DNA from 2 places in the Micromonospora sp. NPDC049201 genome. Region 1 is predicted to be linked to the other one. Evidence: riboswitches for the same ligand, from Rfam matches in the RefSeq annotation. Region 1 holds a riboswitch; the other holds the start of a gene.
The links. Region 1 has a riboswitch for ZMP and ZTP ahead of ACZ6O5_RS13835 (bifunctional 5,10-methylenetetrahydrofolate dehydrogenase/5,10-methenyltetrahydrofolate cyclohydrolase). Riboswitches for the same ligand answer to the same signal wherever they lie in the genome.

Region 1 (6,988 bases):
CGCGGCGGGTGTTGGCCACCACGCTGAACAGCACCAGCGCGGTTACCCGCCCCGGGTGCGCCTGCGCGTACGCCAACGACAGCGCCGAGCCCCACGACGCGCCGCACAGCAGCCACCGGTCCACGCCCAGGTGCACGCGCAGCGCCTCCATGTCGGCCACCAGGTGGCCGGTGGTGTTCACCGACAGGTCGGTCGCCGGGTCGGCGGCCGACGGGGTGCTGCGCCCGCAGCCGCGCTGGTCGAACAGCACGACCCGGTAGGCGGCCGGGTCGAACAACCGCCGCCACGACGCGTCGGCGCCCGAGCCGGGACCGCCGTGCACCACCAACGCCGGCCGGCCGGCCGGATTGCCGCAGGTCTCCCAGTAGACGCGCTGGCCGTCGCCGACGTCCAGGTGCCCCGACGCGTACGGCTCGATCGGTGGATACATGCCCCAGGTCCTCCCCACACCAGAAACAACAGCGCTGTTACATTAACGGATGTGACCGCCCCCCACCGCGACGCCCTCGGCACCCTGCTACGCCACGTCCTGGAACTGCTCGACGGCGACGTCGCCGCCGTCCACGACCGACTCGGCCTCACCGACTACCGGCCCCGCTACTCACCCCTGGTCCGCGCCCTGGTCACCGACGGACCACTACCCATCCGCGACCTCGCCGCCCGCGTCGGCGTCACCCACTCCGCCGCCAGCCAGACCGTCGCCGGCATGCGCCGCGCCGGCCTGGTCACCCTCACCCCCGGCACCGACGCCCGCCACCGCATCGTCACCCTCACCGACCGCGCCCGCACGCTGCTGCCCGCCGTCGAAGCCGAATGGGCCGCCACCACCGCCGCCATGCGCCACCTCGACACCGAACTGCCCGTACCCCTCGCCGACGAGCTGTACGCCGTACTCACCGCCCTGCGCCACCGCCCACTACGCGACCGCATCGCCGACACCGGCCTGCTCCCACCGGCGGGTGGAACCCCCGCACCGGTAAGCAACGGATAGCCTTCCGGGCATGACTATGCGCCCGATCCGGATCATCGGCGACCCCGTCCTGCGCACCCCCAGCGAACCCGTCACCACCTTCGACACCGAACTACGCGCCCTCGTCGCCGACCTGATGGACACCCTGCTCGGCGCCCCCGGCCGCGCCGGCGTCGCCGCCCCCCAGATCGGCGTCAACACCCAGGTCTTCGTCTACGACGCCGACGGCCACCGCGGCCACCTCGTCAACCCCACCCTGGAACTGTCCGAAGACCTCCAGGACGACGACGAGGGCTGCCTGTCCATCCCCGGCCTCTACTTCCCGACCCCCCGCGCGCTGCACGCCACCGCCCACGGCTACGACCAGCACGGCGAACCCCTCACCATCACCGGCAGCGGCTTCCTCGCCCGCGCCCTGCAACACGAAACCGACCACCTACGCGGTCGCCTCTACGTCGACACCCTGCGCGGCGACACCCGCCGCCGCGCACTCCGGGAGATCCGCGCCGGCCGCTTCGACTCACCCAGCCGAGACCGCTGACACCCCAGCCCCTGCTCAGCCAGGCAACCGGGTCAACGCACACTCGGTGAACCCGGCCACCGGAGTGAAACCCAACCGCTCGTACAACCGCACCGCCGCGACGTTGTCCACCCGCACGTTCAACGTCACATGATCCACCGACGCCCGCAGCCGCGCGCACAACGCCGCCACCACACCCGCCCCCAGACCACGCCCCCGCACCGCCGGATGCGTCGTCACGTTCCCCACCGCCGCCACCCGCCACCGCGGCGAGAACACGTGCACCCCCGCCACCGCCACCAACCGACTACCCGCACGCACCCCCACGTACTGACCGGTGTCCACCATCCGCGCGTCGAACCAGTTCCCCGGATACGCCACCGCGTACAACTCCCGCAACAACGGCAGATCCGCCCGCCCCAACGGCTCACCCACCGCCGGCACCGCCGCCAACCGCCCCGGATCCGTCAACGCCATCCGCACATGCGCCGCCGCGTCCGACACCGCGTACCACCGCGCCACCGTCGCCTCCAGACCAGGGGACAGGTGCGCCCACAACCGCGCCGGCAACACCGGCGCCGCCGCCACCAGCAACCCCGACAACGCCGCCACCCGATCCGGCGCCCCGAACGCCAACAACGTCGGCAACTCCACCCCGTGGTACAGCAACACCACCTCGTCACCCGACCGGAACCACGACGTGTACGGCCAGAAGAAATCGTCCAGATCACCCAACTGGTAGGCGTGCAACACCGGATCCCGACCCAACAACCCGGCCAGCACCGCCCGGTCGTGCTCCGCCCGCACCACCATCACCGCACCGCCACCCACTGGTCGTAACCCAACCGCGCCACCAACGCCACCACCACCACCAACAACACCACCCGCACGAACCCCGCACCCCGCCGCAACGCCATCCGCGCGCCCACCACCGCCCCGGCCACGTTGCACACCGCCATCGCCGCCCCCAACAACCACCACACATGCCCCGTCACCCCGAACACCACCAGCGCCCCCAGATTCGTGCCCGCGTTCACCACCTTCGCCATCGCCGACGCGTGCACGAAATCCGCACCCACCAACGCCGTGAACGCCAACACCAGGAACGTGCCCGTACCCGGACCGATCAACCCGTCGTACAACGCCACCCCCAACCCCGCCACCGCCACCGCCACCACCACCCGCCGCCGGGTCCGCCGCGACGGCGACGCCACCACCCCCAACCGCGGCCGGGTCAGCACGAACACCGCCACCGCCACCAACACCACCAACACCACCGGCCGGTACGCCCCCGCCGGCACCGCCCCCGCCAACGCCGCACCCAACCCCGCCGTCACCACCGCCAACCCCGCCGCCGGACCCGCCACCGCCCAGTCCAGCCTCGTCCGCCGCGCATACGTCACCGCCGCCGTCGACGTACCGAAGATCGCCGCCAACTTGTTCGTCCCCAACGCCGTCGCCACCGGCACCCCCGGCGCCGCCAGCAACAACGCCGGCAACAACAGCAACCCGCCACCACCCACCACCGCGTCCACCCACCCGGCCAACGCGGCAGCGGCCAGCAACGTCACCAACGACCCGGCATCCACGGCCGCATTCTGCCCACCCCGCCACCACCCGCGAGCACCCCTGTGGCCAGCCTCACCGCCCCCGACGACGCCGCACCCACAACCCGACCGACGCCACCGCCACGAACACCAGCACCGAACAACACAACAGCTTCACCATCCGACCAGCCTGCCACCACCACGTAGGGTGTGCAGGTGCGCCTGGCCACCTTCAACCTGCTGCACGGCCGCTCCCTCACCGACGGGCTCGTCGACCCCGACCGACTCGCCGCCGCCGTCACCGCCCTCGACGCCGACGTGCTCGCCCTCCAGGAAGTCGACCGCGACCAGACCCGCAGCGGCAAACTCGACCTCACCGCCCTCGCCGCCCGCGCCCTGCACGCCGACCACCACCGCTTCGCCGCCGCCGTCGTCGGCACCCCCGGCGAACACTTCCGCCCCCTCACCCACGACGACGACGGCCACGGCGAACCCCTCTACGGCGTCGGCCTCATCAGCCGCCACCCCGTCCGCTCCTGGCAGGTCACCCGCCTACCCGCCGCACCCGTCCGCTCACCCATCCACATCCCCGGCCACCGCGGCGGACTCGTCCTGCTCCGCGACGAACCCCGCGTCGTCCTCGCCGCCGTCCTCGACACCCCCCACGGCCCACTCACCGTCGCCGCCACCCACCTGTCCTTCGTCCCCGGCTGGAACATGTGGCAACTACGCCGCGTCGTGCGCGCCCTGCGCGCGCTGCCCGCCCCGCGCATCCTGCTCGGCGACCTCAACCTCCCCGCCGGCGCCGCCGCCGCGCTGTCACGCTGGCGCCCCCTGGGCCGACTCCCCACCTACCCGGCCGGACAACCCCGCGTCCAACTCGACCACATCCTCGCCGACCCCCACCACCTCGACCGGCTCCCACCCGTCACCGCCGTCGACACCCCAGCCTCCACCGTCTCCGACCACCGACCCCTCATCGTCGACCTCGGCTGACCCTCACCCCACGCCGGTCTGCCGCTGGGCCGCGCGCACCGCGTTGCGGAACAACATCGCCACCGTCGTCGGACCCACCCCACCCACCCGCGGCGTGATCGCACCCGCCACCCGCGCACACGACTCGTCCACATCCGGCAACAACCGCCGCCCCTCATACCGCACCCCACCCCCGACCACCACCGCGCCCGGGCGCACATGCTCCGGCCGCACGATCCCCGGCACCCCCGCCGCCGCCACCAGGATCTCCGCCCGCCGCGTGTACCGAGGCCAGTCCGCCACCCCCGTGTGCACCACCGTCACCGCCGCGTTCGCCGTCGGCCGCTTCTGCGCCAACAACATCGCCAACGGCCGACCCAACGTCGCACCCCGACCCAACACCACCACCTCCCGGCCCGACACCGGCACCTGGTGGAACGCCAACAACGCCTCGATCCCCGCCGGCGTACACGGCAACGGCCCCGGCAACCCCAACGCCAACCGACCCATGTTCACCGGATGCATGCCGTCGACGTCCTTGTCCGGATCCACCTCGGCGAGGGCCCGGTCGTAGTCCAGACCCCCCCGGAATCGGATGCTGCACCAGCACCCCGTGCACCGCCGAGTCGGCGTTGAAATCCGCCACCACCGCATGCAGATCCGCCTGCGACGCCGACGCCGGCAGGTGCACGTGCGGCGACGCGAACCCCAACGCCGCCGCCTGCCGCTGTTTGATCCGGATATAACCCGCGCTCGCGTCGTCGTCACCCACCAACACCGTCGCCAACGCCGGCGTCACCCCCACCGCACGCAGCTCCGCCACCGACGCGGCCACCTCGTCCAACACCCGCTCCGCCACCGGCCCACCCGGCAACAACCGCGCCGACGAACCCGCAACCACCGAAGAAGAAGACATGCGGCACCTCGCCCGCGGAGGCCCAGGCGGTCGACCCCCACGACGAGCTCCCCGATGGTTCACCCATCCCCGTGCCGCCAGTCGCGTCCCCCACACCCTGCCACAGCGCGCGCCACGATCGCATCCACCACCGACTGCCACCCCGGCAACGACGCCAACACCGCGTCCGCGCGCCGCCGCCGATCCGCCGCCGACACCACCTGAAGATCCGCCAACACCGCCACCAACCCCGGCCGCAACGCCCGCTCCCGCTCCGGCGCCACCACCCCCAACACCGCCAGACACCGCGCGTACGTCACCACCACCCAGAACATCGCCTCCCGGTGCCGCCCCGCCGCCACCAACGCCGCCCCACCGTCGAACACCACCGGCCGCCCCGCCACCGCCAGATCCGCCCCGAACGCGAACCCCTCCCGCGGCATCCGCGCCACCTCGTCGAACACCACCGCCAACCCGGCCAGATGCTCCCGCACCCGCGCCGCGCCCACCCCGCCCCCGTCCACCGCCGCCAGCAGCCGCGGATACCGCACGCCGAACCCGAACCGCGTCAACACCTCCGACGCCCGCACGAACCGCCGTCGCACCGTCGGATCCACCAACCCCGCCACCGCCGGCCACACCGCCAACAGCGACGTCGGGAACACCCACGCCAACACCTGCTCCGCCAGCGGCGCCCCGGCGTCCAACCCCCGCAACCCGTCCTCGATCCGCCGCCGCACCCCCGCGCACCGCCGCCGCACCCACACCGGATCCGCGTACCCCACCGCCACCCGCCGCCGCACCGCCGCCAACCGCCCCGACGGATCCGCGATCACCGCATCGGTACGGAACATCGGCGCGAACACCCACGACCCCAGCACGTCCTCCGGCTCACCCACCTCCGCCCAGGTGACCGAACTGACCTCCAACAACACCCCCCGATGCACGAACTTGCCCACCTTCACGCCGGGGGAGTCCCGCACCAGCAGCACGTCCACGTCCGACCACACCGGCAACTCCGCGTCGCCCGGCAACCCCACCGTCGAGCCACTGAACCACGCCCCCTCGACCGACGGATCCGCCCGCATCCGGTCCCGCACCCAGTCGACCGCCACCGCCCGCGCCGCATCCACCCGCATCCGACCGATCCTGCCACCACCACAACCACCGGCCGCACACCCACAGTTGCCGATCGGACACGAAGCGTGGACCATCGACGACAGTAACTGTCGGTCGGATCGTGTGGGGCGATGCGCAATGGCGGACTACTTCCCGATACTCCACGGCCGCGCCGGCGAGTTCGACGCCCTCGACCACGTCCCCGACGACCTGGCGCCCCACCTCCTCCCCATCTTCGACGTCGCCGCCACCACGCACGGGCCCATCCACGACGCCCACACCTTCAGCCAGCACGCCCGACGCACCGTCCCCCGCGACATGACCATCGCCGTCGACGCCCACCGCCTACCGGACCCCGCCACCGGACTCCGACGACCACTGCCCGACATCGCCGAAGACCTGCACCAGTGGGGCAACCCGATGCTGCCCGTCGCCCACCCCCACGACAGCCCCGCCCGACTGGCCGACATCCGCGACGCCGCCGCCCTGCACGGCCACGGCGCCGTCCTGCGACTCGACCACACCGACGACGACGCCGAAAACCGCGCCAACCGCCTCCTGTCCGCCACCGACCTGCGCGCCGAACACGCCGTCCTGCTCCTCGACGCCGCCCACCTGCGCTCCGAACACGACCTCACCCGAGCCGAACCACTGGTCCGCAAACACCTCTCCTGGACCCAGCGGCACCCCTGGAAAGCCGTCGTCGTCGCCGCCGGAGCAATGCCCCGCAGCATCGCCCACCTACCCCCCAACACCGCCACCCCACTCCGCCGCCTCGACCTCGACCTCTGGCAACGCCTCCACGACCACGACATCCGATTCGCCGACTACGGCATCGCCCACCCCCGACCCGCCACCGGCGGCTGGGGACCACCCCCGAACCTCCGCTACACCGACCACGACGTCTGGTGGACCTACCGGGCCGCCCGCGACGACAACGGCAACAGCGCCATCCACGACCT
Region 2 (6,988 bases), on a different contig from region 1:
ACGGGCCACCGACTACTGGGCGGCGGACCAGGCACCGGGCACCGTCCCGCACTTCTGCCCGACCGGGCCGGCGCGGTTACCCGCGCCGGGCGTCGGGTACGGGGAGCCGCATGGCGGAGTTGGCAGCGCTCTGGATCGTCCGGCACGGTGAGAGCACCGCGAACGTCGCGGCCACCGCGGCCGAGACGTCCGGCGCCGAACTGATCGACCTCACCCACCGGGACGCGGACGTGCCGCTGTCGCCCACCGGCGAGGAGCAGGCCCGGGCCACCGGCCGGTGGTTGGCCGGCCTGCCCGCGGAGCGCCGGCCCGAGGTGGCGGTGGTGTCGCCGTACCTGCGCGCGGTGCGCACCGCCGAGCTGGCGCTGGCCGGCACCGGGGTGCCGATGAGCCGCGACGAGCGGCTGCGCGACCGGGAGCTGGGCATTCTCGACGGGCTCACCGGGCACGGCGTGCGCCGGCGCCACCCGGAGGAGGCCCGGCGGCGGGACCGGCTCGGCAAGTTCTACTACCGTCCGCCGGGCGGCGAGTCCTGGACCGACGTGGCGCTGCGGCTGCGGGCCCTCCTCGGTGACCTGCGCCGCGACCACGAGGGCGGCCGGGTGCTGCTGTTCGGCCACGACGCGCTGGTCTTCCTGCTCCGCTACCTGGTGGAAGGGCTCACCGAGACGGAGCTGATGACGCTCACCCGCGAGCACGTGATCGCGAACTGCTCGGTGACCGGCTGGCGGGCCGACGACGCCGGCCGGCTCGTGCCGGAGATGTTCAACGACGTGACCCACCTGCACCGGCAGGGGGCGCGGCCCACCAGGGAGGACGAGGTCCATGCCGAGCCGGTCTGACGTGATCACCCCCGCGCTGCTGCGGGACTGGGCGCTGCCGGTGCCCTCCGGCGGCAAGGAGGCGCGCGGCACGGTGCTGGTGGTCGGCGGTTCCCGGTTCACGCCCGGAGCGGTGCTGCTGGCCGGTGTCGCCGCGCTGCGCGCCGGCGCCGGCGTGCTCCAGCTCGCCGCCCCCGAGTCCACCGCCACGGCGCTGAGCATCCAGGTCCCGGAGGCGCTGGTGGTCGGCCTGCCGGAGACCGGCGAGGGCGCGGTCCGGGGCGACCCCGGCGACCTGCTGGGCGGCCTGATCGCCGACGCGGACGTGGTGGCGGTCGGCCCCGGACTGACCGACATCGACGCCACCCGGGAACTGCTGCGCCTGGTGCTGGACACGGCCGACCGGGAGACCGCCCTGGTGCTCGACGCGTACGCGCTCGGCGCGCTCAGCCACGAGCCGGACCTGCTGGCCGGCTCCGGCCGCCGGGTGGTGCTCACGCCGAACCTCACCGAGGCCCGCCACCTGCTCGGCCGGGACCCCGGTGACGACCTCGACGCCGAGGCGGTGGAGCTGGCCGGCCGGTACGACGCGGTGGTCTCGCTGTACGGGCACATCGCCACCCCGGACGGCCGGGCCTGGCGGGAGGAGAGCGGCGACGCCGGGTTGGGCACCTCCGGCAGCGGCGACGTGCGGGCCGGGCTCCTCGCCGGGCTGCTCTCCCGCGGCGCCGACCCGGCGCAGGCGGCGTGCTGGGCGGCGTTCGCGCACGCGGTCAGCGGGCAACGGCTGGTGCCCCGCTACGGCCGGATCGGCTTCCTGGCCCGTGAGCTGCTCGACGAGATCCCGTACACGATCGCGACGGTCTGACGGCCGACACGCGGTGACGAGGGTGTGTGTAACACCACACGACATCCGCGCGCCGATCCGGTGAAGGGCGTGCAGTCTGCGCGTCCTCCACCGGATCGGCCCCCTGGGAGTACGTGTGAACAATCTTCGTCGCAAGACACTGGCCGCCGCGTCCGCCGTGACGCTCGGCGCCGGTCTCGCCGTCACCGGCGGCCTGGCGCCGGCGGCAGCCGCCGGGCCGGAGACGTCGTACCTGGTCCTCGCCCCGCAGGGCGCCACCACCGGCAAGGCCGCCGCCCGGGTGGCCGCCGCCGACGGCACCGTGGTGGCCGCCTACGACCAGATCGGCGTGCTGGTCGCCCGCTCGACCAACCCGGACTTCGCCGCCCGGGTGGCCGGCGCGGGCGTCGAGTCGGTCGCCTCCACCGCCGGCCTGGGCACCGCCCTCGACGAGGGCGAGACCGTCGAGGTCTCGGCGGCGCAGGTCGCCGACGCCACCGGCGACCCCACCCGGGAGCCGCTCTACGGCCAGCAGTGGGACATGGACATGATCCACGTCCCGCAGGCCCACGCGGTGACCACCGGCCGCCCGGACGTCGTCGTCGGCGTCCTGGACAGCGGCATCTCCAGCACCCACCCGGACCTGGCGACCCAGATCGCCAAGGACAAGAGCACGTCCTGCGTCGGCGGCGTCACCGACACCACCGAGGCGGCGTGGAACCCGACCAACAGCGACCACGGCACGCACGTGGCCGGCACCATCGCCGCGGCGATCAACGGCGTCGGCGTCACCGGCGTCGCGCCGGGGGTCAAGGTGGCCGCCGTCAAGGTGGTCAACAACGACGGCTACATCTTCCCGGAGGCCGCGGTCTGCGGGTTCCTCTGGGCCGCCGACCACGGGATGCGGCTGACCAACAACAGCTACTACATCGACCCGTGGGAGCTGAACTGCCGCAACGACGCGCGGCAGCGCCCGGTGTGGCAGGCCGTGCAGCGGGCGATCCGCTACTCGCAGTCCAAGGGCGTGCTCAACGTGGCGTCCGCCGGCAACTCGAACTACGACCTCGCTCACAAGATCACCGACACCGGCAGCCCGAACAACGGGACGCCGGAGGAGCGCGAGAACCTGACCAACGCCTGCCTCGACCTGCCGGCCGAGGCGCCCGGCGTGGTGACCGTGGCCGCGGTGGGGCCGACCGGCGCGAAGAGCTACTACTCCTCGTACGGGCAGGGCGTGATCGACGTGACGGCGCCGGGCGGCGACACCCGGTTCCGGACCCAGGGCGCGCGCTCCACGTCGACCGACGGCATCCTGTCGACCACCTTCAACACCGTCACCCGCACCAACGGGTGGGGGTACAAGCAGGGCACGTCGATGTCCGGCCCGCACGCCACCGGCGTCGCGGCGCTGGCGCTGTCGGCGCACCCGGGCATGACCCCGGGCCAGCTGTCGTCGTTCCTGGAGCGCACGGCCACCGCCCAGCCCTGCCCGGCGGGCGTCTACAACCCGGTCCCGCTGATCCCGACGGGCCCGAACGCGTACGACGCGACCTGCTCCGGTGGGGCGCGTAACGGGTTCTACGGCGCCGGCGTCGTCGACGCGTACACCGTGGTGAGGTAACCGACCGCACCCGCGGACCGGGCCCGGCGTGATCGCCGGGCCCGGTCTGTTTGTCCTGGTCGGACGCCGGGTAGGGGGGCCAGATCAGTCGACCTAGGAGGTAATCCGGTGTCCACCGACGCGATCGTCCTGCTCAAGGAGGACCACAAGGAGATCCGCCGCCTGTTCAAGGCGTTCCAGGACGCCGAGGACGGGCCGGCGAGCCGACGCGGGAAGGTCGTCACGCAGATCCTCGAGGCGCTGACGGTGCACACCTACCTGGAGAACGAGGTGATGTACCCGGAGGTCCGCAAGCTGGTCCCGGACGTCGAGGACGACATCCTCGAGTCGTACGAGGAACACCACGTGGCGGACGTGCTCTGCCTCGAACTGCACGCCATGGACGCCGACGACGAGCGGTTCGTGGCCAAGACGACGGTGCTGATGGAGAACGTGCTGCACCACGTCGAGGAGGAGGAGCAGGAGTGGTTCCCGAAGGTGCGCGAGGCGCTCGGCCGGAACCAGCTCCAGGAGATCGGCCAGCGCATGCTGGACCTGCGGCCGACGGCGCCGAAGACGCCGACCGCCCCGAAGGCGCTGAAGAAGGCACGCGACGCCGTGGACGCCTGACGCACCGGTGAGAAGGGGCCCCTTCTCGACGCGAGGCGTTAGGAAGGGGCCCGTCCTTACACCGGGGGCGGGCGGATAGGATCGGCACGGGCCGTGACTGGCGCGTGGAGATGGAGCACCATCGGGGAGCGGCCTCGTCATGAGGACGCATGCCGAGCGCCTGGGCCTTCCGCACGTCACCAGGAGGTCGCATGTCGCACAACGCCGAGTCCACCGCCTTCCGCAGCGCGCTGGAGGTGATCCGCGCCGTCGAGCCGCGGGTGGCGGACGCCATCGGGGCGGAGTTGACCGACCAGCGCGAGTCGCTGAAGTTGATCGCCAGCGAGAACTACGCCTCCCCCGCGACGCTGCTGGCGATGGGCAACTGGTTCAGCGACAAGTACGCCGAGGGCACCGTCGGTCGTCGCTTCTACGCCGGCTGCCAGAACGTCGACACCGTCGAGGCGCTCGCCGCCGAGCACGCCCGGGAGCTGTTCGGGGCCGCCCACGCGTACGTGCAGCCGCACTCCGGCATCGACGCCAACCTGGTCGCCTTCTGGGCGATCCTGGCCGACCGGGTCGAGTCCCCCGCGCTGAAGAAGGCGCAGAAGCGCCACGTCAACGACCTGACCGAGGAGGACTGGTTCGCGCTGCGCCGGGAGTTGGGCGACCAGCGGATGCTCGGCATGTCGCTTGACGCCGGCGGCCACCTCACCCACGGTTTCCGGCCCAACATCTCCGGCAAGATGTTCGACCAGCGCAGCTACGGCACCGACCCGGCCACCGGTCTGATCGACTACGACAAGGTGGCCGAGGCGGCCCGCGAGTTCCGGCCGCTGATCCTGGTCGCCGGCTACTCGGCGTACCCCCGGAAGGTCAACTTCCGGATCATGCGGGAGATCGCCGACGAGGTCGGCGCGACGTTCATGGTCGACATGGCGCACTTCGCCGGCCTGGTCGCCGGCAAGGTCTTCACCGGCGACTTCGACCCGGTGCCGCACGCGCACATCGTCACCACCACCACGCACAAGTCGCTGCGCGGGCCGCGCGGCGGCATGGTGCTCTGCGGCCCGGAGCTGGCCGACCAGGTCGACCGGGGCTGCCCGATGGTGCTCGGCGGCCCGCTGCCGCACGTGATGGCCGCCAAGGCGGTGGCGCTGGCCGAGGCGCGGCGCCCCGACTTCGCCGACTACGCCCAGCGGATCGTGGACAACGCGCAGGCGCTCGCCGACGGCCTGCTGCGCCGGGGCGCGTCGCTGGTCACCGGCGGCACCGACAACCACCTGGTGCTCATCGACGTGTCCGGCTACGGCCTGACCGGCCGGCAGGCCGAGCAGGCGCTGCTGGACTCCGGCATCGTGACGAACCGCAACGCGGTGCCGCAGGACCCGAACGGCGCGTGGTACACCTCCGGCATCCGGATCGGCACGCCGGCGCTGACCACCCGGGGGCTGGGCGCCGCCGAGATGGACGCGACCGCCGAGCTGATGCACACCGTGCTCGACCGCACCAGCCCCGGCACCGGCCCCGACGGCTCCCCGTCCAAGGCGAAGTACGTCCTGGACCCGGCGGTGGCCGAGCAGGTCGGCAAGCAGGCCGCCGACCTGCTCGCCCCGTTCCCCCTCTACCCCGAGGTGACCCTGGCCTGAACCCACCCACCCACCCCCACCCCCCACCCACCGTCATCGAAGTTGATCAAGAAGTTTGCGTCGGCCGGCACGCCGGAACTGACGCAAACTCCTTGATCAACAAAAGGGGGTGGGTGGGGCGGGTGGGGGGCGGGGGGCGGGGGTGGGGGGGTCAGCGCAGGGGGCGCTTGAGGTGGTAGCGGTGCACCTCGGTGCTGCCCTGCACGTTGTTCACGTCCTCGGCGGCGGTGACCAGCTCCCAGCCCTCCCGGCCGACGCGGTTGAGGTGCGCGACCGCGGTGTCGCCGTACGCGGTCACGTCGGTGCGGGACCCGTCCGGCCCGTACCAGACGAACGAGACGTGGAAATTCCGGCCCTGCCCCTGATAGCGGCGGACCAGCAACGCGTACTCCCAGGCAACCATCCGTCCATTATCAACGGACACCGGGTCGCCGGGGAACACGGGTGGTGCCGGAACCACGACCCTGCGGGGTCAGGCCGGCGCGCCCACCGCGGCCGTGGTGTCCGCGACCAGCGCCGCGAGCCGGTCCAGGCCCACGTCGATCTGCGCCGGGGTGACCGCGCTCACCGACAGTCGCAACGCGTTCACCGGCGTGCCGGCGTCGTAGAAGTGCGCCATCGGGGTCCAGAGCACGGCGTACTCCCGGGCGGAGCGGTGCAGCAGCGCGTCGTCGACCGGGAACGGCACGGTGACCACCACGAAGAAACCGCCGGCCGGCACGGTCCAGCCCACCGGCCCGCCGGCCGGGAAGCGGCGGGCCAGGCCGTCGACCAGGTGGCGCAGGTTGCGGGCGTACGCGGCCCGCTCCCGGACGTTCGCGGCGACAAGTGAACAGTCGTGCGCCAGCAGCGCGCCGCCGATCACCGCCTGGCTGATCGGGGACGTGTTCACCGTGACCATGCTCTTGATCTTGGCGAGCTGGTCGGCGAGTGGGCCGACCGTGCCGTCCGCGCCGCCCACCCGCTGGTCGGCGACCACGTAGCCGACCCGCGCGCCGGGCAGCACGGTCTTGGCGAACGAGCCGAGATAGACCACCCGGCGCGCGGTGTCCAACGCCTTGAGCGTGGGACGGCGGTCCACGCCGGCGGCCGGGAACAGGCCGTACGGGTTGTCCTCGATCAGCAGCAGCTCCTCCTCGGCGGCCAGGTCGAGCAGCCGGCGGCGCTGGGCGGTGTCCATGCTGACCCCGGACGGGTTCGCGAAGTCCGGCATCACGTAGCAGGCGCGCGGGCGCAACCCCTCGGCGCGGGCCCGACGCACCCCGGCCCGCAGGTCGGCCAGGTCGACGCCGTCCGGGCCGCCGGCCACCGGACGCACCGGCAGGTCGACCAGGCGGGCCGCGCCGGTCAGCCCGACGTACGTGGGCGCCACCGCGAACAGCACGTCGGCCGGGTCGGCCCGCAACGCGCGCAGCACCAGGAACATCGCCTCCTGGCAGCCGACCGTCACCACGATCGTCTC

Region 2: it holds a riboswitch for ZMP and ZTP, as region 1 does, so the genes downstream of both, ACZ6O5_RS02785 (glycine hydroxymethyltransferase) here and ACZ6O5_RS13835 (bifunctional 5,10-methylenetetrahydrofolate dehydrogenase/5,10-methenyltetrahydrofolate cyclohydrolase) in region 1, are expected to answer to the same signal.

Annotation. Positions count from the first base shown of each region.
Region 1 covers NZ_JBVJHM010000005.1:405,092-412,079, reverse strand. Annotated here, with positions in the region: gene pip (prolyl aminopeptidase) at 1-430, opposite strand, end outside; gene ACZ6O5_RS13860 (MarR family winged helix-turn-helix transcriptional regulator) at 482-991, shown strand; gene def (peptide deformylase) at 1,002-1,511, shown strand; gene ACZ6O5_RS13850 (GNAT family N-acetyltransferase) at 1,527-2,303, opposite strand; gene ACZ6O5_RS13845 (sulfite exporter TauE/SafE family protein) at 2,303-3,079, opposite strand; gene ACZ6O5_RS13840 (endonuclease/exonuclease/phosphatase family protein) at 3,254-4,033, shown strand; partial or broken gene ACZ6O5_RS13835 (bifunctional 5,10-methylenetetrahydrofolate dehydrogenase/5,10-methenyltetrahydrofolate cyclohydrolase) at 4,037-4,928, opposite strand; ZMP/ZTP riboswitch at 4,942-5,023, opposite strand; gene ACZ6O5_RS13830 (hypothetical protein) at 4,988-6,046, opposite strand; gene ACZ6O5_RS13825 (beta family protein) at 6,165-6,988, shown strand, end outside.
Region 2 covers NZ_JBVJHM010000001.1:690,107-697,094, reverse strand. Annotated here, with positions in the region: gene ACZ6O5_RS02805 (histidine phosphatase family protein) at 111-842, shown strand; gene ACZ6O5_RS02800 (NAD(P)H-hydrate dehydratase) at 826-1,689, shown strand; gene ACZ6O5_RS02795 (S8 family peptidase) at 1,805-3,289, shown strand; gene ACZ6O5_RS02790 (hemerythrin domain-containing protein) at 3,398-3,898, shown strand; ZMP/ZTP riboswitch at 3,982-4,071, shown strand; gene ACZ6O5_RS02785 (glycine hydroxymethyltransferase) at 4,090-5,526, shown strand; gene ACZ6O5_RS02780 (hypothetical protein) at 5,678-5,929, opposite strand; gene ACZ6O5_RS02775 (aminotransferase-like domain-containing protein) at 5,999-6,988, opposite strand, start outside.